DNA from 3 places in the Streptomyces sp. NPDC012935 genome. Region 2 is predicted to be linked to each of the others. Evidence: riboswitches for the same ligand, from Rfam matches in the RefSeq annotation. Region 2 holds a riboswitch; each other region holds the start of a gene.
What was found. Region 2 has a riboswitch for thiamine pyrophosphate ahead of thiC (phosphomethylpyrimidine synthase ThiC). Riboswitches for the same ligand answer to the same signal wherever they lie in the genome.
Positions count from the first base shown of each region.

Region 1 (7,457 bases), on a different contig from region 2:
GCGACGACGCCGAACGCGATGTAGAGGACCGTCCAGCCCATGTACGCCCCTCTCCCAGTGGCCGCCTACGCAGTGTGACGTATATCAGGACGACCGGTCTAGGCCTGCGGTGGGTGGTGCAGGCCCAGGCTTTCGTAGATTTCCAAGGTAGCTGTGGAGTTGTTGAGCGTGATGAAGTGCAGACCGGGCACTCCTTCGGCGAGCAGCCGCGCGCAGAACTCCGTCGCGAACTCGATGCCAATGGAGCGTACAGCCGCGGGATCGTCCTTGGCTGTGAGGATCCGCTCTTTCAAGGCGGCCGGGAAGGCCGCGTTGGTGAGGGAGGGGATGCGCTCCAGCGTCTTTACGCTGGCGATCGGCATGATCTCCGGGATGATCGGGGTGTCGCAGCCCGCGGCAGCCACTCGGTCGCGCAAGCGCAGGTAATCCTCCGGTTCGAAGAACATCTGCGTGATCGCGTAGTCCGCGCCGGCCCGGCACTTGTCGACGAAGTGACGGACGTCCGCGTCCCAGTCGGCGGAGCGCGGGTGCATCGCGGGGAAGGCCGCGACGCCGACGCAGAAGTCGCCGGACGCCTTGATCAGTTCGACGAGTTCGGCGGCGTAGGCCAGACCCCGGGGGTGCGGCACCCACTCGCCCAGCGGGTCGCCGGGCGGGTCGCCGCGCAGCGCGAGCATGTTGCGGATCCCGGCGTCGGCGTACTGCCCGATGATGTTACGCAGGTCGGCCACCGAGTGGTCGACGGCGGTGAGGTGGGCGATCGGGGTGAGGGTGGTGTCCGAGGCGATCGCCTCGGTCGCCTTGACCGTGCCCGCACGGGTGGAACCGCCCGCGCCGTAGGTCACGGAGACGAAGTCGGGTCCTACGGCCTCGACCCGGCGCAGCGCGTTCCACAGGTTCCGCTCGCCCTTCGGGGTCTTGGGTGCGTAGAACTCGAAGGAATACGTCGTCTTTCCGGTCGCGAGCATCTCGCGCACGGTACGAGCGTGGTCCGACCTGATGGATGCGGTGCCGAGGGCCATACTCGCAGGTTAGTCAGGGGGCCCCGGTCCCCCAACCGGACGCCGGACATTTGCCCGATTTGCCGGGTTGTTGTCCACGCCTTGGACAAACGTCAGGAAATCCGGGGCGTCCAGCGGTGCGGAGGCGGGGGACTGCCCGGGGACTATCCCTGCCGCAGCCGCTTGGCGAATTCCGCCGCCGCCGCGCCCGGGTCGTCCGCCTCCGTGATCGCCCGTACGACGACGACGCGGCCGGCGCCCGCCTCCAGCACCTGGTCGAGGTTGGCGAGGTCGATGCCGCCGATGGCGAACCAGGGGCGGTCGGTGCCGAGAGCGGCCGTGTGGCGGACCAGGTCGAGACCCGGCGCGTGGCGGCCGGGCTTGGTGGGGGTGGGCCAGCACGGACCCGTGCAGAAGTAGTCGACGCCCTCCTGGACGGCGGCCGCGGAGGCCTCGGACTCGGAGTGCGTGGAGCGGCCGATGAGGACCTCACTGCCGAGGATCGCGCGGCCCGCGGCTACGGGGAGGTCGCCCTGGCCGAGGTGCAGGACGTCGGCGCCGGCGGCGTGGGCCACGTCGGCACGGTCGTTGACCGCGAGCAGCTTGCCGTGCCGGGCGCAGGCGTCGGCGAAGACCTTCAGATGCTCCAGCTCCTCGGCCGCCTCCATGCCCTTGTCCCGCAACTGCACGATGTCGACGCCCCCCGCCAGCACGGCGTCCAGGAACTCCGCGAGGTCGCCCTGCTGTTTGCGGGCGCCGGTGCAGAGGTAGAGCCGGGCGTCGGCGAGCTGGGCGCGGGCGGTGCCTGCGGTGTCGGTGTCGGACATACGGTGCCCCCTGTGGTCGGGTTGCCGGACGGGTGAAGTCGGGCGGTGGCGGACGGTGGCACGGTAGCCGGAGCGGAGCGCGACGTCGCGGAGCGGTGGGGTGTGGTGGGCCGGGGCGCGGTGGCACGGTACCCAGCCGCGACTGCGGGCGAGGCCCGGTCCCGAGCCTTGGGACGGCGCCCTTCGGCGAAGGCTTCGGCCTCAGTGCGGCACCCGCCGGCCGGCGGCAGGGGCCGCCGGCCCATGTCGGCCGCCCCGTGTCGGCCCGGACGGCCGAGTCCCCCGCGCTCGCGGAGACGCCGTCGCCCCGGTGGCCTACGAGCCGGCCCACGGTCCGGAACGGGAAGCGGCGGGTTCTCCCCGCCGCCCCACGCCATTGCACGCCACTTGTCACCGTGCGCCACGCGCATCCCGCTCCCGGCCCCGGGCCGCGACCGGCCGCGGCCGTGGCCTATGGGGCGGCCCCGGCCGGTGCGCCCGACGATGTTCGGATCGGTGGGTTCGGACTCAGACGGCGAGCGCCTGGGCGCGGCGCTTCACCTCCGTGCCGCGATTCTCGCTGAGGGCTTGCGCGGGGGTGCCGGGCAGGCTGTCGTCGGGGGTGAAGAGCCACTCCAGCATCTCTTCGTCCGTGAAGCCGTCGTCCCGCAGGAGCGTCAGGGTCCCGGACAGACCCTTGACGACCTTGTCCTCGTCGATGAAGGCGGCGGGGACGTGTAGCGCGCGGTTCTCACCACGGCGTACGGCGATGAGCTGGCCGTCCTTGACCAGCTGCCGGACGCGGGTCACCTCGACGCCGAGCATTTCGGCGATGTCGGGGAGGGTGAGCCAGGCGGGGACGAGAGCATCGGTTTTTGCGTCAATCTCGGTCACGGAACAAGCCTGCCATCTGCCACTGACAGTCGGAAGCCAGGCCGGTCCACCTGGGAGGACCTGTTGGGGTGACGTGCTACGCCACCGCCGCCTTCATCGGCCGCCCCGGATCCCGCAGCAGCTCCGCGTTCACCGGCGTGCCCGCCTCGATCAGCCGTCGGCCCTGCGCCAGGTCCCTGGGTCGGCCCACCGCCAGCAGGGCGACGAGCCGGTCACCCCGCAGCCAGCAGACCGTCCAGGCCGGGCCCGACGGGTCGCCGCGCCACAGCAGCGTGTCGGCGGCGGCGTGATGGCCGGCGTACTGGACGAAGCGGCCGAACTGCTCGGACCAGAAGTACGGCACGGGGTCGTAGATCGCGGAGCTCTCGCCGAGGATGTTCGCGGCGACCGTGCGCGGGCCCTGGAGAGCGTTGTCCCAGTGGTGGACCAGGAGGCGCTCGCCGTACCGTCCCGACGGGAAGGAGGCGCAGTCGCCGACCGCGTAGACGTCCGGTACGGACGTGCGCAGGCGCTCGTCGGCCACGACATCGCCCTGCACCCCGAGCTCGATGCCGGAGTCGGCCAGCCAGGCCGTGGCGGGCCGCGCCCCGATGCCCACCACGACCGCGCCGGCGGCCACCCGCGAGCCGTCGTCGAGGATCACCTCGCCGGGCTCGACGCGCTCCACGCGCGCGTGCGTACGCAGCGCCGTCCCGCTGTCCTCGTACCAGGAGGTCATGGGCGCGGCCACTTCCGCGGGCAGCGCACCCGCGAGCGGCCGGTCGGCGGCCTCCACGACCGTCACCGCGCAGCCCGCCTCGCGGGCCGCCGTGGTGAACTCCGCGCCGATCCAGCCCGCCCCGACGACCACGATGTCGTGCTGCCGGGCCAGCACGGGCCGCAGCCGCTCGGCATCGTCCAGGGTGCGCAGCAGATGCACTCCGGGCACACCCTCCGCTCCCGGCAGCCGGATCGGTTCGGCTCCGGTGGCGAGGACGAGGACGTCGTACGGGACGGGCCCGGCCTCGGTGTCCAGTACGTGCTCGGCGGGGCGCACGCCCAGCACCTCGCGCCCCAGCTGGAGTTCGACACCGAGCGCCTCGAAGTCGACGTCGAAGGCGGAGCCCTCGGCCTTGCCGAGCAGCACGGCCTTGGACAGAGGCGGCCTGTCGTAGGGCTGGTGGGGCTCGGCGCCGATCAGTGTGACGGTGCCGGTGAAACCCTGTTCCCGCAGGGCGACCGCCGTCTGCACGCCGGCCATGCCGGCGCCGGCGACGACCACACGGCGTGCCGCTGACGTGCCCCGTTGCTGCGTCTGCTCGCTCACCTGATCACCATAGACAACTGACTATTTGTCAGTCAGGGGGCGTGCTCAGTGACCTGCTGCACAACCTCGGCCGGAAGCTGCTCCACCACGCTGGTCCCGCTGCCCGACTGCGACTCCCATTCCCAGGTCTCCTCCAGCCGCACCCGCCCGTCGGGAAGCTCGATCACCGTCGACACACAGTGCCCCGACGACGTCGTTCCGTCCCTCTTGAGCTGCACGTACCGGAAGTCCAGCCGGTCGCCTTCCCTGGTGCCCACGAGATGGCCGCGCGCGATGTCGCCACCTGCGTATTCGGCCCAGATCCCGCCGTCCTTCTCGTGGTACGTGAACCGGGTGCGCGTACCCACCTGACCGGGGGCCTGGTCCGCGACAGGGGCGAAAACGAGACCGTCGAGCGAGCGGGCCATGGGCACGGGCTCCCTTACTGAGACTTACGGCGGCGGGCTAGGGTGGCCAACGTAGAGCACTCGCGGGAGCCCGGACGCACCGGGCTGAGAGGGAGGCTGGCGGCCTCCGACCGTACGAACCTGATCCGGGTCATGCCGGCGAAGGGAGGGGCTGGACGCCCATGTCGCGTACGCGAACCACAGACGTCCTCGTCATCGGGGGCGGCATCATCGGCCTGGTCACGGCGTGGCGGGCCGCTGGGCGCGGGCTCACGACGGCAGTCGTGGACCCCGATCCTGGTGGCGGCGCCGCCCAGGTGGCGGCCGGGATGCTGGCCGCCGTCACAGAACTGCATTACGGCGAGCAGACCCTGCTCGGTCTGAACCTCGCCTCGGCCGGCCGTTACCCGGACTTCGTGGCCGAGCTGTCCGACCTGACCGGACATGACCTCGGCTACCGCCGGTGCGGCACGCTCGCCGTCGCGATGGACGCGGACGACCGTGCCCATCTGCGCGACCTGCACGCCCTGCAACGCCGGTCCGGGCTGGACTCCGAGTGGCTGTCCGGGCGGGAGTGCCGGCGCCTGGAGCCGATGCTCGCGCCGGGTGTGCGCGGCGGGCTGCGGGTGGACGGCGACCACCAGATCGACCCGCGGCGGCTGTCCGGGGCGCTGGTGGTCGCGTGCGAGCGGGCCGGAGTGGTCTTCCACCGGGCCTGGGCCGAGCGCTTCGACGTCGTACGGGACCGGGCCGCAGGGGTCACCACGGCGGACGGCACCGAGCTGCGCGCGGACCAGGTCGTCCTCGCGGCCGGCAGCCTCAGCGGGCGTCTGCCCGGGGTTCCGGACGCCGTACTGCCGCCCGTACGCCCCGTGAAGGGGCAGGTGCTGCGGCTGACCGTGCCGAAGCGGTACGCGCCGTTCCTGAGCCGGACCGTGCGGGCCGTGGTGCGGGGCAGCCAGGTGTATCTGGTGCCGCGCCAGAGCGGGGAGCTGGTCGTCGGGGCGACGAGCGAGGAGCTGGGCTGGGACACCACGGTGACCGCGGGCGGGGTCTACGAGCTGCTGCGTGACGCGCACGAGCTGGTGCCGGGCATCACCGAGCTGCCGCTCACCGAGACGCGGGCCGGCCTGCGCCCCGCCTCCCCCGACAACGCTCCGCTGCTCGGCCCTACCGAGCTGGAGGGGCTGTCGATGGCCACCGGGCACTACCGCAACGGCGTGCTGCTCACGCCGGTCACCGGCGACGCCATGGCACACGTCCTGACCACCGGTGAGCTCCCGGACGAGGCCCGCGCCTTCACCCCCAGGCGCTTCGGCGCCGCCGCACTCACGGAGCAGCCCGTATGAGCCTCCCGGTCACCATCTCGGTCAACGGCGAGCGTCGGCAGATCGAGCCGGGCACGGCTCTCGACGCGCTCGTGAAGTCCCTCACCGCGGCGCCCTCCGGAGTGGCCGCCGCCCTCAACGAAACCGTCGTCCCGCGCACGCAGTGGCCGTCGACGTCCCTCTCCGAGGGGGACCGCGTCGAAGTCCTGACCGCCGTCCAAGGAGGCTGAACCATGGCCGACGATCCCTTTGTCATCGGGGGTACGTCCTTCACGTCCCGCCTGATCATGGGCACCGGCGGGGCGCCCAGCCTCGACGTGCTGGAGCGGGCGCTGGTGGCGTCCGGGACGGAGCTGACGACGGTCGCGATGCGGCGGGTGAACGCGTCGGTGCACGGCTCGGTGCTGTCGGTGCTGGAGAAGCTCGGAATCCGGGTGCTGCCGAACACGGCGGGGTGCTTCACAGCGGGAGAGGCCGTGCTGACGGCCCGCCTCGCGCGCGAGGCCCTCGGTACGGATCTGATCAAGCTGGAGGTCATCGCCGACGAGCGGACGCTGCTGCCGGACCCGATCGAGTTGCTGGACGCGGCGGAGACGCTGGTGGACGACGGGTTCACGGTGCTGCCGTACACCAACGACGACCCCGTGCTGGCGCGGAAGCTGGAGGATGCCGGCTGTGCGGCGATCATGCCGCTGGGGTCGCCGATCGGTTCCGGGCTCGGCATCCGCAATCCGCACAACTTCCAGCTGATCACTGAGCACGCGCGCGTGCCGGTGATCCTGGACGCGGGAGCAGGTACGGCGTCGGACGCGGCGCTCGCGATGGAACTGGGGTGCGCGGGTGTGATGCTCGCCTCAGCGGTGACGCGGGCGCAGGAGCCGGTGCTGATGGCCGACGCGATGCGTCATGCGGTGGAGGCCGGGAGGCTGGCCCACCGGGCGGGGAGGATTCCGATGCGGCACTTCGCGGAGGCATCGTCGCCCGTCGAGGGCCTGGCGAGGCTGGACCCGGAGCGGCCCGCGTTCTGAAAGCAGTCCTGAACGCACGTTCGATGGAAAGTCTTCGGCCAATGAGGCGTCCGTCACAGGTCAGCTTCAGTCCCGCCCCGATCCTGGCCGAGGCGGGAGCCGTGTCAGTGTCGGCTCGTACACTCACCTGCGTGGATACGACCCTTCAAGACCCTCTGGTCGGGCAGGTGCTCGACGGCCGGTATCGCGTGGACGCGAGGATCGCGGTCGGCGGGATGGCCACGGTCTACCGGGCCGTGGACACCCGCCTCGACCGTGTGCTCGCGCTCAAGGTGATGCATCCCGCCCTGGCGGTCGACGGGGTGTTCGTCGACCGGTTCATCCGGGAGGCGAAGTCCGTCGCCCGGTTGGCGCACCCGAACGTGGTGCAGGTCTTCGACCAGGGCACCGACGGGTCGTACGTCTATCTCGCCATGGAGTACGTCGCGGGCTGCACGCTGCGTGACGTACTGCGCGAGCGCGGGGCTCTCCAGCCCCGGGCCGCCCTCGACATCCTGGAGCCGGTGCTCGCCGCGCTCGGGGCCGCGCACCGCGCCGGGTTCGTGCACCGGGACATGAAGCCGGAGAACGTGCTCATAGGGGACGACGGCCGGGTCAAGGTCGCCGACTTCGGGCTCGTACGGTCCGTGGACACCGTGACCAGCACCACCGGTGCCGTGCTCGGCACCGTCTCCTATCTCGCGCCCGAGCAGATAGAGCAGCCCGGCG
Region 1 covers NZ_JBIBBC010000005.1:427,215-434,671, forward strand. The annotation lists gene ACFY5C_RS16115 (hypothetical protein) at 1-41, opposite strand, end outside; gene metF (methylenetetrahydrofolate reductase [NAD(P)H]) at 99-1,022, opposite strand; gene thiE (thiamine phosphate synthase) at 1,166-1,828, opposite strand; gene ACFY5C_RS16130 (Rv2175c family DNA-binding protein) at 2,336-2,701, opposite strand; gene ACFY5C_RS16135 (NAD(P)/FAD-dependent oxidoreductase) at 2,778-4,007, opposite strand; gene ACFY5C_RS16140 (hypothetical protein) at 4,040-4,414, opposite strand; TPP riboswitch at 4,467-4,578, shown strand; gene thiO (glycine oxidase ThiO) at 4,576-5,742, shown strand; gene thiS (sulfur carrier protein ThiS) at 5,739-5,951, shown strand; gene ACFY5C_RS16155 (thiazole synthase) at 5,955-6,749, shown strand; gene pknB (Stk1 family PASTA domain-containing Ser/Thr kinase) at 6,881-7,457, shown strand, end outside.
Region 1: linked by a shared signal. The riboswitch ahead of thiO (glycine oxidase ThiO) and the one ahead of thiC (phosphomethylpyrimidine synthase ThiC) in region 2 are both predicted to bind thiamine pyrophosphate.

Region 2 (7,457 bases):
CGTGAGATCTTCGCAGGACTGCCGTGGTGGGTGAAGTGGATCGCGGTGCCGGTCATCGCTCTGGTGGTGTTCGGTGGGCTGATAGCCAGCGTCGTGGGGTTCGTCATCGGACTGCTCTTCAAGGCGCTGGTCTTCGTAGCACTGGTCGGTGGACTGATCTACGTCGTACGGAAGTTCACGTCGAGCTCCTCGTCGCGCAGCGACTGGTGAGGTCCGTGGGGGCTGTGGGGACCGGCGGGCGGTAACAGGAATCGCCGGTTCCCTCGGGCGAGGGAAGTTTTCCGAGCAGGGCGTCTACGAGCGGTGACGGGCCAATAGAGTCCGGAAATCGACGCGGGGGCGACCCCGCGGGCGGCGTGCACCTCCCCGTGTTCCCCAGCACGGGTTCCCCCCTCGCGCTTCGGGAGTAACCCTTGGCCACGGTTGACACCGCACCCTCAGAGCCCCAGGCACCCCTCGAACAGCCGCGCTCCTCCGTCCCCCAGGTCCCGCGGCAGGCCGCCCCGGCCTCAGCCGAGCAGCCGCAGTCCGCGACGCTCATCGGATCCGTCCAGCGCGCGATGCGCCTGCTGGAATGTGTCGCCGAGCATGAGTACGGCGCCCCGGCCAAGCAACTCGCCCGCGAGGCGGGCCTGGCCCTGCCCACCGCGTACCACCTGCTGCGCACGCTGGTGCACGAGGGCTATCTGCGCCGTGACAAAGGACTGTTCTTCCTCGGCGAGGCGGCCGTACGACTCAGCAGCAGCGCAGCCGAGCAGAAACGTCGCAGCACGGTTGCCGACGCGCTCGCTCAATGGCGTGACGCCATCGGTGTCCCGGTTTACTACGCCCAGTACCGCGACGGCGAGATCGAGGTGATGTGCGTCTCCGACACGCCGGGCAATCCGGCGGTCGAGGAATGGGCCGACTTCCGGGAGACCGGCCACGCGCACGCCATCGGTCAGTGCCTGCTGTCCCAGCTGGACGAGGACGCTCGCCGCGATCACCTGGACCGCCATCCCGTGGAGTCCATCACCCCCTACACCGTGCGCGATACCCGCACCATGCTGCAACGTCTCGAACGGACCCGTCGGATGGATCCGGTGACCGAGCGTCAGGAGTACGCGCTGGGCACCGTGTGCGCGGCCATCCCCATCACGGTGGGCACCACGGCCGCGACGATGGCCATTTCGCTGCCCGCCCACCAGGCCGACCGGCTGCTGTCGGCGGTGCTGCAACTGCAGGAGGAGATCGGGCGGCTCCTGGGGTCACTCTCGATCTCTATCAGTATCTGAAAACTCACTCCTTGTGATCTCTCGTGTACGTTCAGCAAGATTCCACCAGTGTCGGGGTCCGTTCCCGGCCAGTCGACTGCAAACGACGGGGTAGGGCGATGCGCGAGTCCGTAGAAGCAGAGGTCATGATGAGCTTTCTCGTGTCCGAGGAGCTCTCCTTCCGCATCCCGGTGGAGTTGCGCTACGAGACCTGTGATCCCTATGCCGTACGGCTGACCTTCCACCTGCCCGGCGACGCCCCCGTGACCTGGGCCTTCGGCCGGGAACTGCTGGTCGACGGGGTGGGCCGCCCGTGCGGGGAGGGAGATGTACGGGTGTCACCGGCCGGCACCGAGACGCTGGGCGATGTGCTGATCCGGCTTCAGGTCGGTGCCGACCAGGCGCTGTTCCGCTCCTCGGTGGCGCCTTTGGTGGCCTTTCTCGACCGCACCGACAAGCTGGTGCCGCTCGGTCAGGAGGGCGCGCTCGCCGACTTCGACGCACACCTCGACGAGGCTTTGGACCGCATCCTCGCGGAGGAGCAGAGCGCGGGCTGAGGCCTACGGTTGCCAGGGGTGGCGTAACGCTTCGCCGGGCGCCCCGCGCGCATGGGGAGCGCTTCCTCGCCGGGCACGCTCCCCATGACGCCGGACCTGTGCGGCCGTAGGCGCGAGGGCGAGGGCGAGGGTTCGGTTCGGGTTCGGGTTCGGGTTCGGTACACGGGACGCGCGCGGTCGGCGAACCAGATCTGCCACGTCCTGTGCCGGCGTCCCCGCCCTTCCCCACCGTCCCCGCCTTCCCGGCGTCCCCGTCCTCACCCCTTCCCGGCGTCCCCGCCTTTCCCCGTCCTCAGCCCTTCCCTACCGTTACCCCTTCCGCCGACGTCACCGCTTCCGCCGACGCCCACGCCCGCCGCGCCCCGGAGCCGGCTGCGCGCCCGTCGAGGTCGGCACACCGCCTGCCGGGACCGGCTGGGTACCTGCCGGCACGGCTCCCTTCTCCGGCCGGTCGGCCGAGACCACCAGGGCCGCGAGGGCCGTGGTGACGGGCACCGACGCGACCAGGCCGATGGAGCCCACCAGTGTGCGCACGATCTCTTCCGCCACCAGCTCACTGTTGGCAACCGTCCCCACGCCGCTCTGCGCGATCGAGAAGAGCAGCAGCAAGGGCAGCGCGGCACCCGCGTACGCGAGGACAAGGGTGTTGACGACGGACGCGATGTGGTCGCGGCCGATACGGATACCCGCCCGGTACAACCCGCGCCATCCCATCGTCGGGTTGGCCTCGTGAAGCTCCCAGACCGCGGACGTCTGGGTGACCGTCACGTCGTCGAGGACACCGAGCGAACCGATGATGATGCCGGCCAGCAGCAGACCGCTCATGTCGATCGACGGATACAGCCCGTGGATCAGGCCGGTGTTGTCGTCGGTGTTGCCGGTGAGCGCGGCCCAGTCGATGAACACCGAGCCGAGGATGCCGATCAGCAACAGCGAGATCAGCGTGCCGAGCACCGCCACCGACGTACGGGCCGACAGGCCGTGGCACAGGTAGAGGGCGATCAGCATGATGGCGCTCGACCCGACCACCGCGACGACCAGCGGGTTCGAGCCCTGGAGGATCGCGGGCAGGATGAAGAAGTTGAGCACCGCGAAGCTGATGGCCAGCGAGATCAGTGCCATGAGGCCCCGCAACCGCCCGACGACCACGACGGCGATGGCGAAGATGCCGGCGAGCACGGCCAGGGGGACGCGCCGGTTCACGTCGGTGACCGAGTACTGCAGGTCCTTGGGTGCGGAGGGCTCGTAGGCGACCACGACCTCCTGGCCCTCGTGCAACTGTCGTGACTGGTCGGGCTGCACGATCTCCGTGAACGTACGGCCCTTGTCCTTGCCGCTGTCGACGCGGATCGTCGCCTTCTTGCAGGTGCCGCTCTCCTGCTGCACCGCGGAGGAACCCTCGGCGGTGGAGGTGTCGCCGGTCGGGGGCACCCCCGAGGCCCCCACTTCCTTGCAGCTCACTTCGACCACCTTGGTGACCGTGGCCTGCTGTGTCTGCCGGTCGAAGCCGACACCGGTGCGCTCGTGCGGCGGGGCACCGCCCGGCCACAGCACCGCGAGCCCCACCATCACCGCCGCGGCGAACGGAATCAGGACCGCCGCGATGACCTTGCGTAGATGCCTGGAGACGGGAGCAGCCGGACCGTGGGAATGACTGTGCGAGTGCCCGTGCCCGTTCTCGTCCCCGTCATCGCCGCCACGCCGACCCCCGGACCCAGGACCGTGCCCGTGACCGCCCCCGGACCCGTGGCCGCCCCCGGACCCAGGCCCGTGACCGCCCCCGGAGCCGTGACCGTGCCCGCCACCCGGGCCGGGAGCCGGCCCGGGTGGGCCGCCGGGTTCGGGACCGCGCTCGTGAGGACCGCCGGGGCCGGGCCTGTGCCCCTGGCCACCGCCGACCCCGCTGCCGTGGTTCTGCGGCCCACCGGATCTGGGGCCGTGCTCGTGCCAGCCCCCGTCCCCAGTCGCATGATCGTCCTGGTTCCCGCCTCCGGGACCACGGCCGTAAGCACCGCCGTATCTCCCTCCGGGCATCCCCGAACCCCGGCCGTCAGTACGGCCGTTGCCCCGCTCGGGGCCGATTCCGGGGCCGCTTCCTGAGCCGGAGCCGTGGGGCGGCTCGGGCGGTGGGTACGGAGGTTCATGCGTCGTGGTCACCGCCCGATCATCGCAAGAACGATTGGGGCCCCCTGTTCACCGCGCCCGAATTGACGCTAGCGTGGTGCCACCTTTGTACACGCGGGAGCTCGGAGCACCGGGCTGAGAGGGCGCTGACCTCCGTCCCAGCGATGTTTCACATGAAACATCACTCATCGCGAGTGATGTTTCACACGAAACGTCGGCAGACGGATACGGCTGCGTCGACCGCCGAACCTGTTACCGGGTAATGCCGGCGTAGGGAGTAGGTCTCATGACCATCAAGGACGCGCGCACGCCTGCCTCCGTTCAGGACGAGAAGTCCGAGGAGGCCGGGAAGTCCATCGGCTGGCACAAGGCGTATGTCGAGGGTTCACGCCCCGATCTGCGGGTGCCGGTCCGCCAGGTGCACCTCACCAACGGGCAGTCGGTCACGCTGTACGACACCTCGGGCCCGTACACCGATCCGCTCGCCGACACCGACGTCCGCAGGGGGCTGCCCCCGCTGCGGGAGAACTGGATCATCGCCCGCGGCGACACCGCGGAGTACGCCGGCCGCCCCGTCCGTCCCGAGGACGACGGCATCAAGCACACCTCGCCGCGCGGCGGCCTGCGCAACCTCGACGCGGTCTTTCCCGGACGGCCGCGTCAGCCCCGCCGCGGCCGTGACGGCGAGGCGGTCACCCAGCTCGCCTACGCACGCCGCGGCGAGGTCACTCCCGAGATGGAGTTCGTGGCCATCCGGGAGAACGTTTCTCCCGAAGTGGTCCGCGAGGAGATCGCCGCGGGCCGGGCAGTGCTGCCCGCGAACGTGAACCACCCGGAGATCGAGCCGATGATCATCGGTAAGCGGTTCCTGGTGAAGGTCAACGCCAACATCGGCAACTCCGCGGTCACCTCCTCCATCGAGGAGGAGGTCGAGAAGATGACCTGGGCGACCCGCTGGGGCGCCGACACGGTCATGGACCTGTCGACCGGCCGCAACATCCACACCACCCGTGAGTGGGTGCTGCGCAACTCCCCCGTCCCCATCGGCACGGTGCCGCTCTACCAGGCTCTGGAGAAGGTCGACGGCCGGGCCGAGGAGCTGACCTGGGAGATCTACAAGGACACGGTCATCGAACAGGCCGAGCAGGGCGTGGACTACATGACCGTCCACGCGGGCGTGCGGCTGCCGTTCGTACCGCTGACGGCCAACCGCAAGACCGGCATCGTCTCGCGCGGCGGCTCGATCATGGCGGCGTGGTGCCTGGCGCACCACAAGGAGTCGTTCCTCTACGAGAACTTCGAGGAGCTCTGCGAGATCCTCGCCGCCTACGACGTCACGTACTCGCTGGGCGACGGCCTGCGGCCCGGCTCGATCGCGGACGCCAACGACGAGGCGCAGTTCGCGGAGTTGAGGACGCTCGGGGAACTCAACACGATCGCCAAGCGTTTCAACGTACAGACCATGATCGAGGGCCCGGGTCACGTCCCGATGCACAAGATCAAGGAGAACATCGACCTTCAGCAGGAGATCTGCGATGAAGCTCCGTTCTATACGCTCGGCCCGCTGACCACCGACGTCGCGCCCGCGTACGACCACATCACCTCCGGCATCGGTGCCGCGATGATCGCCTGGTGGGGCACGGCGATGCTCTGCTACGTCACGCCCAAGGAGCACCTGGGCCTGCCCAACCGTGACGACGTCAAGACCGGCGTCATCACGTACAAGATCGCCGCCCATGCGGCCGATCTCGCCAAGGGGCACCCCGGTGCGCAGGAGTGGGACGACGCGCTGTCCGACGCCCGCTTCGAGTTCCGGTGGGAGGACCAGTTCAACCTGGCACTCGACCCGGACACGGCACGGGAGTTCCACGACGAGACCCTCCCGGCCGAGCCCGCCAAGACGGCTCACTTCTGCTCCATGTGCGGGCCGAAGTTCTGCTCGATGAAGATCTCCCAGGACATCCGCCGCGCACACGGCGGGTCGAAGGAGGAGATCGAGGAGGGCATGGCTCAGAAGTCGAAGGAGTTCGCCGCGGCGGGTAACCGGGTGTACCTGCCGCTCGCGGACTGACGTCGACGTCCTGACCCTGGGCGCGATGCCCCGGTGTCCGGCGTGCTGCCGTCGTGGGCCGGCGTTGCTGCTGCCCAGCTGTTCGGCTTGCGCCTCCCCGAGGAGGTCTCCCCGGGGTTCCGTCGTGAAGGAGGGGGCCCCGGACGGGGCTCTCCTGCGGCGGGGGCGCAAGCCGAGGCGCTACTCCGGCTGGTGTTCCGGGCCTCCGAAGTCCGGGCTCGTGTAGTCCGGGCTGCTGAAGCTCGGCCGCGAGCCTCGGGAGGCGCCGTCGTCCGGGCTGCTGAAACCCGGGCGGTCGTAGCCGAGGTTCGGGATGCGGCCGGCCGGTGTCGACGGTGGCGTGCGGTCCAGGGCCGCTGCCGTGCCGGGGTCGGCGAGTGCCTCCCGCAGGAAGGGCAGGACGCCGCGCTCCAGCAGGGCCTCGCGCCAGGCTTCCCTGGCCCGGGTGACTTCCTCGCTCAGTTCGCCGTACGGCCCGCCGTCGAACGCAGGACGGTTGCGCAGGGCGGTGAGCAGGAGACCGACGGCGGCGACCAGGATGGCGGCCGCTGCCACGGCGCCGAACACCCAACCGGTGGTGAGCATCGTCTGGGCGAACGCCGGCTCGGGGTCGAACATCTTGAGGATGTAGCCGACGAGCAGGAAGATCGCCGCGGCGGTGCCGGCGAGGACGGGTGCCAGGACGGCGAGCACGGCTATGACGCCCGGGCCGGCTGTCTCGGCGACTTCTCCCATGGTCGTGGCGAGCCCCATCGCGCCCGAGCCCGACTCGGAGGAGCCGGACTCGCGGGTGGAGGACGGGGTGGACGGCGCCGGTTGGCGCAGTTCCTCGCGGACCTTCACGTAGTGCTGGTACTCGGTCGCCGCGGCCGCCGTGATCAGAGCGGTGGCGTTGAGCGCCATCGTGCGCAGCTGTTCGGGGTTGAGCCGCTGACCGACAGCGGCCAGTTCCGGGCGGTGTGGTGCGGAGCGCAGCGCCTCATCGAGGATCCGCTCGTATTCCTGGCGGTCCTCGCTCAGCAGGTGCTGCGGAACGCTGTTCATGTGCATCCCCCGATGCTCCGTAGGGCTTGGGGCTCGCATGCCAACGAGCCGTCGGGCAGAAACGGAGGGGAGCCTGCTACGGATAAGCCGATGGTAGAGCGGTCACGGCACACGGTGACAGGGGGTTTGCCAAAATTGGGCCCTGGCCTGCGCCCTCTTCCGTCACCCCGCCATGGGCGACACCTGCCCCGTGAACGGTCAGATATCCAGGGGAAGTTGCTGGACCAGCAGCTTTCCGGCCATGGTCACGCCGCCGTCCATCGCGATGGCGAGACCGTCGGCGTAGACGTGCGGCCCCTCGACCAAAGGCCCGGTGTTGTCCTCGCCGTCCTCGGAGCCGACCTCGCCCGTCAGGTAAGGAATGGGGCTGTGGCCGTGAACGACACGGGTGCCGCCGTACGTATCGAG
Region 2 covers NZ_JBIBBC010000002.1:199,102-206,558, reverse strand. The annotation lists gene ACFY5C_RS06265 (DUF5326 family protein) at 1-210, shown strand, start outside; gene ACFY5C_RS06260 (IclR family transcriptional regulator) at 414-1,274, shown strand; gene ACFY5C_RS06255 (SsgA family sporulation/cell division regulator) at 1,373-1,810, shown strand; gene ACFY5C_RS06250 (YibE/F family protein) at 2,138-3,967, opposite strand; TPP riboswitch at 4,039-4,228, shown strand; gene thiC (phosphomethylpyrimidine synthase ThiC) at 4,221-6,005, shown strand; gene ACFY5C_RS06240 (hypothetical protein) at 6,186-7,055, opposite strand; gene ACFY5C_RS06235 (metallophosphoesterase) at 7,248-7,457, opposite strand, start outside.

Region 3 (7,457 bases), on a different contig from region 2:
GCAGCACGAACGGGACGGTCACCACGGCCCGCAGGATCTGCTTGCCGGGGAAGTCGAAGCGGGCGAAGACGTAGGCGCCCGGCAGCGCGATCAGCAGGGTCAGGGCGGTGGAGGCGAGCGCCTGCCACGTGGTGAACCACAGGACGTGCCGGACGTCGGACTGCCCGAGCACGTCCAGGAGGCGCCCGAACTGCCAGACCCCGTCGACCTTCAGGCCGCGCGCGACGATCGCGGCGACGGGAAGGGCGAAGAAGACCGCGAAGAACGCGACGGGCACGGCGATGAGGCCGAACCGCACCGCCGCGCTCCGCGCGCGTCCCCTTCGGAAGGCGCCCTTGCGGGGGGCTACTTCAGTACGAGCGAGGTCCACGACTTGACCCAGTCGTCACGGTTGTCGGCGACCTTCGCCGGGTCCAGGGTCTCTGGATTCTCGGCCTGCGGGCCGTACTTCGAGAACTCCTGCGGCACCTGGGCGCCCTCGACCACGGGGTAGACGAACATGTTGAGCGGCATGTCCTCCTGGAACGTCCTGGTGAGCAGGAAGTCGAGGAGCGCCTTGCCGCCCTCGGTGTTCTGGGCGTTGCTGAGCAGACCCGCGTACTCGACCTGCCGGAAGCAGGTGCCGCTCGCGACACCCGTCGGCGCGGTCGCCGGCTTCGGATCGGCGTAGATCACCTCGGCGGGCGGGGACGAGGCGTACGACACGACGAGCGGACGGTCGGCCTTGGCCTTCTTACCGCCGGCCGAGCCGGAGAACTCCTCGTTGTAGGCCTGCTCCCAGCCGTCGACGACCTTGACGCCGTTGGCCTTCAGCTTCTTCCAGTAGTCCTGCCAGCCGTCGTCGCCGTACTTGGCGGCGGTGCCGAGCAAGAAGCCGAGGCCGGGCGAGGAGGCGGAGGCGTTCTCGGTGACGAGGAGGTCCTTGTACTCGGGCTTGATCAGATCGTCGAACGAGCTGGGCGGGGTCAGCTTGTGCTTGCTGAAGTACGCCTTGTCGTAGTTGACGCAGATGTCGCCGGTGTCGACCGGGGTGACCCGGTGCTTGTCCTGGTCGGCCAGGTACTCGGCCTTGATCTTGTCCGCGCCCTTCGGCTCGTACGACTGGAACAGCCCGTTGTCGAGCGCCCGCGAGAGCAGGGTGTTGTCGACGCCGAAGAAGACGTCGCCCTGCGGGTTGTCCTTGGTGAGGACGGCCTTGTTGACGGCCTGCCCCGCGTCGCCGTCCTCCAGGACCCTGACCTTGTAGCCGGACTGCTTCTCGAAGGCGGCGAGGACGCTCTTCGAGACGGCCCACGAGTCGTGGCTGACGAGCGTGACGGTCTTGGACCCGCCGCTGCCGTTGCCGCTTCCGGCGTCGGACGACCCGCACGCGGACAGCGCGGGCAGGGCGACGAGGCCCAGCCCGACGGCCAGGGCCATGGTCTTCACCGTGGACTTCTTGGTGATGCTCACTAATTCCTCCTGGGGGTGACCAGGAAGAGACGCGGCCCTGCCCGGAACCCTTGGGAAGGCTCCGGGCAGGGCGCAACAGCTCGAGTGGTGACCGATCTCCCTACCCAGAATGACCTGGGCCAGGTTCGGAGGGTCTGCGGCCGATGCCGCACTCTCAGCGCTGTGGCGCTCCCCTGTCGGAATATGAAGATGTATTTACGCCATATGAAAATGTACCTACGGCGGTCAGACTACCGTTCGGTCGCGGCGAGCTGCCCGCACGCCCCGTCGATCTCCTGACCACGAGTGTCCCGAACCGTCACCGGCACACCATGCGCGGCGATGGCCTCGACGAACGCCTTCTCGTCCTCGGGGCGGGACGCGGTCCACTTGGAGCCCGGAGTCGGGTTCAGCGGGATCAGGTTCACATGCACCGGCTTGCCCTTGAGCAGCCGCCCGAGCCGGTCACCCCGCCAGGCCTGGTCGTTGATGTCGCGGATGAGCGCGTACTCGATGGACAGCCGGCGGCCCGACTTGGCGGAGTACCCGAATCCGGCGTCGAGCACCTCGCGCACCTTCCACCGCGTGTTCACGGGGACGAGGGTGTCGCGCAGCTCGTCGTCGGGCGCGTGCAGCGAGATCGCGAGCCGGCACTTGAAGCCCTCGTCGGCGAACCGGTGGATGGCCGGGACGAGACCGACGGTCGAGACGGTGATCCCGCGCTGGGACAGCCCGAGCCCGTCCGGCTCCGGATCGGTCAGCCGCCGGATGGAGCCCACGACCCGGTTGTAGTTGGCGAGCGGCTCACCCATGCCCATGAAGACGATGTTGGACAGCCGAGCGGGCCCACCGGGCACGTCACCGTCCCTCAGCGCCCGCATCCCGTCCACGATCTGATGCACGATCTCGGCGGTCGACAGATTCCGGTCCAGCCCCGCCTGCCCCGTGGCACAGAACGGGCAGTTCATCCCGCACCCCGCCTGGGAGCTGATGCACATGGTCACCCGGTCCGGGTACCGCATCAGCACCGACTCGACGAGCGTCCCGTCGAACAGCCGCCACAGCGTCTTGCGCGTGGTGCCCTGGTCGGTCGACAGATGCCGCACGACCGTCATCAGTTCCGGGAACAGCTCCTCCCGCAGCTTGGCCCGCGCCCCGGCCGGGATGTCGGTCCACTGCTCCGGCTCGTGCGCATACCGCGCGAAGTAGTGCTGCGAGAGCTGCTTGGCACGAAACGGCTTCTCGCCGATCGCAGCGACGACGTCCTTGCGCTCAGCAGGCGTGAGGTCGGCAAGGTGCCGCGGCGGCTTCTTGGCTCCGCGGGGGGCGACGAAAGTGAGTTCTCCGGGTGCAGGCATAACTCTCCCAGTGTCGCAGATCCACTTGGGTGACCTGGGGCTGCCGCTGGCTACGACTGTCGTTAGCAGCCGTCACCGGTCACTGCTGAGCGCCCTCGGACGGCCCACAGACGGCCCAGGTTCGATCACCCGTCGGCTCCCTGCCACTCGTCGAACCGAACCCTGACCTGGTGGTTGCGGTCGCCCTGCCAGTAGACCTCACTGCTGACCAAGGCCCCGAGAGCCGGAAGCTCCATCCCCAGGGGCATCGACGTGATCTCCGCCAGCGCTACGGCGTTCGGCACACCGTCTATACGTATGAAGACCCCGAAAGACTCGCGACCGATGACCTCTCCGGTGATCTTGCTCCCAGACAGGGCCGCGACAGTCGCCACGCAGCCCGCCCACACCGCCTCCGCAGCCGGCACTTCAGGGCCCGCGGACCCACGCGTACACGTCCATCGCTAGATCATGACGCAGCAAGCGCTCAAAAGACGCGGGCACGCCCTGGCAGCCCGGTCCAATCGTTAGACCAGCACCACGCCAGGCTGTTGAGTGCCGCTGCCGTCCACTGTTGTTGCCGTCATTGGCGTCGGCGGGGCTGACGTGTGACCACCGCTCAAGGAGTTCGGTCACGCCCACTCCGGCTACCCCCTCGACTGATGCAATGGCCGGAAGGGTCGCTGGTGCATGCCTGTCCGGCGTTTGTTGGCCGCGGGGCCCAACGGCTTTGGACTGGAACCTGAACGGAGTAGTTTCTCGTGCACATTGCCGACTGAGGCTGCAGTTTTACCCTTATGGGCATTCAACCATGGGTGACTGTGGAACCACCTGATTGCCGCGGCCTTCGCAAGATCATCGTCGACGGCGAGACGGTCGGCAAAGCCTGGTCATTTCGTGAAATGCAAAAGATCCTCCGCCGCCTCGGTTACTCAGAAACGATAGATTTGGAAGATCCGTCATCAATATACTGGCGCGGAGGCGACAGCAAGACATGGCCCGACCACCCGCAGAGAAGGCGCGTAATTATTACATTCATGGTCGCGGGAATGCTCGGATCTTTCATTTTGCACCTGTTTATCGGCTGGCCAGATGCCTTCGACGGACTGACTTTCGCACAACGAATTGTCGGCGCCATATTCATCCTGGCGGGCATGCTGCAGGGTGCGGCGACACTTGCAATCTTTGACTATTGGGGTAGGCGTCAGTCGAAGCTATCTGGAGTAAATGTCCTGATCGGAGCATTGATCGCACTAGGGACCAGTAGCCTCCTCCTGTTCATGTGGTTCGAGGAGAGAGAATATATCACCTTCGTATTGGTGTTTATTTCGCTTTGGGTTTGGTCACTTTGGGCCCTTTGTTTGCTTATCCGAGAAAAGCCTTGGGAGGGAGTTCAGCACCCAAACAGGATTGCCGTCGGGGTGATTGCCACTGCACTCCTTACGGCCGTAAGCCTGGCCTATTCGACCATGTATCAACCCACCGCAGCGCCAGTCCACCTCCTACTTAAGGCTGAATTTGGGAAGCCGCAAGAAAGCCCCGATTCCAAGTATGTCCATATTCCTCTAAGGCTATACGTAAAAAACAGTGGCGGTATTGCCGTCTACGTCATCAACGATGACTACACCGTAGCCGGGTCGTCGGTCTCATACGCCGATAGCGGCGAAGGGTTGAAGCGATGGAAAACCGAAACAGAGAAGATTCCTGGTTATGTCGCAGAAGCCGAGCGGTACATCCGAAACAACGAGGAGACGGTAGTAAGCTCAGGGCACTTCTATGGACCCGGCGGTTGGTTTGAAGTCGGAGAAGAATACGCACACGAGACTGTAGTAAGGCTGCCCAAGGATTCCAAGTTCGATACACTGGAAGCCCGCCTCACTATCGTCACAATAAGAAAGGATCGAGGGAAAATTGATGAAGAATTCTCTTCCCCTCGATTGTCATGGAAGGAATACGAGGGTTCTTACTACTGCCCTCCAAGCGAATGCAGAGAGTACGGAGAGTACGTTGCCTACCGCGGCCGCGTGCGACACAATAACAACATGATCAATGTGACGCGCAGGCCAAGATATGTGACAGCCTTTTGGAATCCAGAATTTGGCAATAATGACTTCATTTCATCATTCAACCCCAAGAAGAAGACTCAAGTTGCATACGATAAAGACTTTGCCAAGAAGGGAGCGCAAGAGGAAATGGAAAGGGAGTCGGCCCGATATGGCGCTGGGGTAGTTTTCACCTATTCCGAGATGCCCATTAAGGCATTACTGAGTCGTTCCGGGGTCTGAGGTTGAAATTACTGGTACTGCCCCAGAGCTACTGTAAGTGACCTTCAGAGGACCTTGCTGCCGTTCTGGGAGGCATTGTCTTAACGAGGGGTCAGTGGAGTCTCAATGGGCGCGTCAGGCGCCGTTACGCGGCCCCGAGAGCACCAATTTGGAAGATCGCGTATGCAGATGCCGCCCGACTTGGCACAACGCTGGCTTGCGCGTTCTTGGGAGGCAATCCCGTGCTCCCCGTCCTTCCCCATTGCTTACCCCTTGATCGGGCACGCAAGGGGCACGTATGGCTCTCTGCCGTGTTCGCAGCTCCCACGACCCGCCAGATGCGTGCGTGCTCACGAGGCTCGTGAGGCGCGGCCTTGGGGCGCCGCTCTGGCGCCACTGTGGACAATCTGACACAGGCGGCGTTTGTAAGGCCGACATGAGGGCTGGACGAGGGGGCTAACGGACCGTGCGCATCTCCTTACGAGACTTAGTGAACTTCTCGCCATGAGGAACACGGCACGTACGGTCGTACGTCTACGCGAAGCACGTGAAGACCTTGATCGGACGCTTCGGATGGAGAGGTCGGCGCGTTCGGAGCTTGCTCGGCTGTACGCAACACGCGAACGGATGCGGAACGGCTATGGAGCGCCGCCGCCATCGGCACATCGGCAGGACTGATTCACTGTCCGCCGCTCCAGTTAGCGGTCTTGCTGGTCACCGACAAGGTCGGCTGAGTCTCAATGACCGAGTCAAGGCAACGGGCGCCGGCCCACAGTGAGGACGGACGGCGCCCATACGAGGCCCAGTTTTTGAGATCTGAGCTCATCCTTATCAGGTCGATCACAAGGGCTCGATCGTCCCCGTCGTCGCCTTGTGCCTGGCTAATGATTGGTCGTGAAGGTCCGGCGTTATCCGTCGCGGTTCGCGCTTGTTGGTGTCAGCTGATGGTGTCAGGAGCTGAGGCGGTCTTGACAAGCGGGCAGCCTACTTCGCCCCCGTTGGAGCCTACGCTGTTGCTGGGGAGATCTCGGCCGACCTGCCCCGGGACAGAGCGAACGGGCCAGCGGCGAGCCGGTGCTCGGTGCTGTGCGGGCTTTGCCTAGGACTGGACCGGGTGACCGAGGCGTACCTAGGAGCAGCGGCGAGTGCAGCGAGCAGCACTGGTATGTGCAAGATTTACCTGCCCTGCTTAGGGAGCAGTCACCCTGCGGCGCGATCCACAGTGTCGGTCGAAGACATCGGCGTCACGTCAGCCGATGCCACCTTCACCACCACTCACCCAGCTCCCATCCCGTCCGCCGTCGACCCACACATCGTGGAGCGGGCGTGGTTCATGGCGTCCAGGTGGAGCGCGCCACTGTACGAACGACCTGCACGCCATGGGCCGCGTCTGCTCGGCTTCGCCTGGGTCGACGGCGGACGGGATGGGAGCTCCCCGCGCACGCCACTACGGACCCGCAGTCGGGAAGCTGTACTTCATTGCTGTACCGCGGCGACGAACCGATTTACATCGTGCTGTTTGACTCGAACGCCAGCTCTCGCCGCCTTGGACTCGAAGGGGTATGGATCACCTGGTGAGCGGCTCTGAAGAACTTGGTGCGCGCTGCATCGGCGCGGTCTTGCAGCTCGTGCAGTTCCTCGAAGGTGGATCAAGGCCAGGCGGCGGTATTGGCGGCAGCGATCGGAATCCCCGGGGTGCTGCTGAGTGGTGTGCTCTCGTATCGAGCGGGCCGACGGCAGGTTCGTGACCAGGGAGTCAACGAGCACTCTCATTGGCTCAGGCAACAGCGGCAAGAGCATTACGTTCGCTTTCTGCAAGCTCTGCATCTCTGCCTGAAGGCGTTGGATGCTCATACACAGGCATGCTGACGGCCTGATCTCCAGGTCGGCGGGTGCCAAGGAGCTTCCGGCCATCGTGGCTCCGGACATGCGGGTACGACAACCGGCACACACGCCTTCCCGAATGGCTCAACGTCGGGATCCCGCCCGCTCAGGTGGCCGAGTGGGCCGGAACAGCGTGCCGGTACTCCGCGCCACGTACGCCCGCTGCGTCGAAGGGCGGCTTTCTGATTTGAAGAAGCGCCTCGAAGCAGCCGGAGACTCCCCGAGCTGTCCGACGCTGATTGATCTTCGACTGAGGAACTTCGACACGTATTCGACACAGCCACCCGCGACAACCCGGTGACAGCCGACAGCCGGACGGCCCCGGATTCTGCCCTTGATCATCAAGAGGGCGCCTGCGGCTCGTCACGTCGGCTGGAAAGCACCCTGACCAGCAAAAACGCCCTCCCGAAGGAGGGCGGAGACTGGTCGCCCCCGGCAGGACTCGAACCTGCGGCCAAGCGCTTGGAAGGCGCGTGTGCGCTAGGAACCTATACACCCTCTGATCAGCGCTAATAGGCATGCTGAAGTCGCTGAGGCGCCT
Region 3 covers NZ_JBIBBC010000007.1:257,113-264,569, reverse strand. The annotation lists gene ACFY5C_RS19680 (ABC transporter permease) at 1-370, opposite strand, end outside; gene ACFY5C_RS19675 (thiamine ABC transporter substrate binding subunit) at 346-1,419, opposite strand; TPP riboswitch at 1,532-1,637, opposite strand; gene rlmN (23S rRNA (adenine(2503)-C(2))-methyltransferase RlmN) at 1,683-2,789, opposite strand; gene ACFY5C_RS19665 (hypothetical protein) at 2,915-3,163, opposite strand; gene ACFY5C_RS19660 (hypothetical protein) at 3,566-5,053, shown strand.
Region 3: linked by a shared signal. The riboswitch ahead of ACFY5C_RS19675 (thiamine ABC transporter substrate binding subunit) and the one ahead of thiC (phosphomethylpyrimidine synthase ThiC) in region 2 are both predicted to bind thiamine pyrophosphate.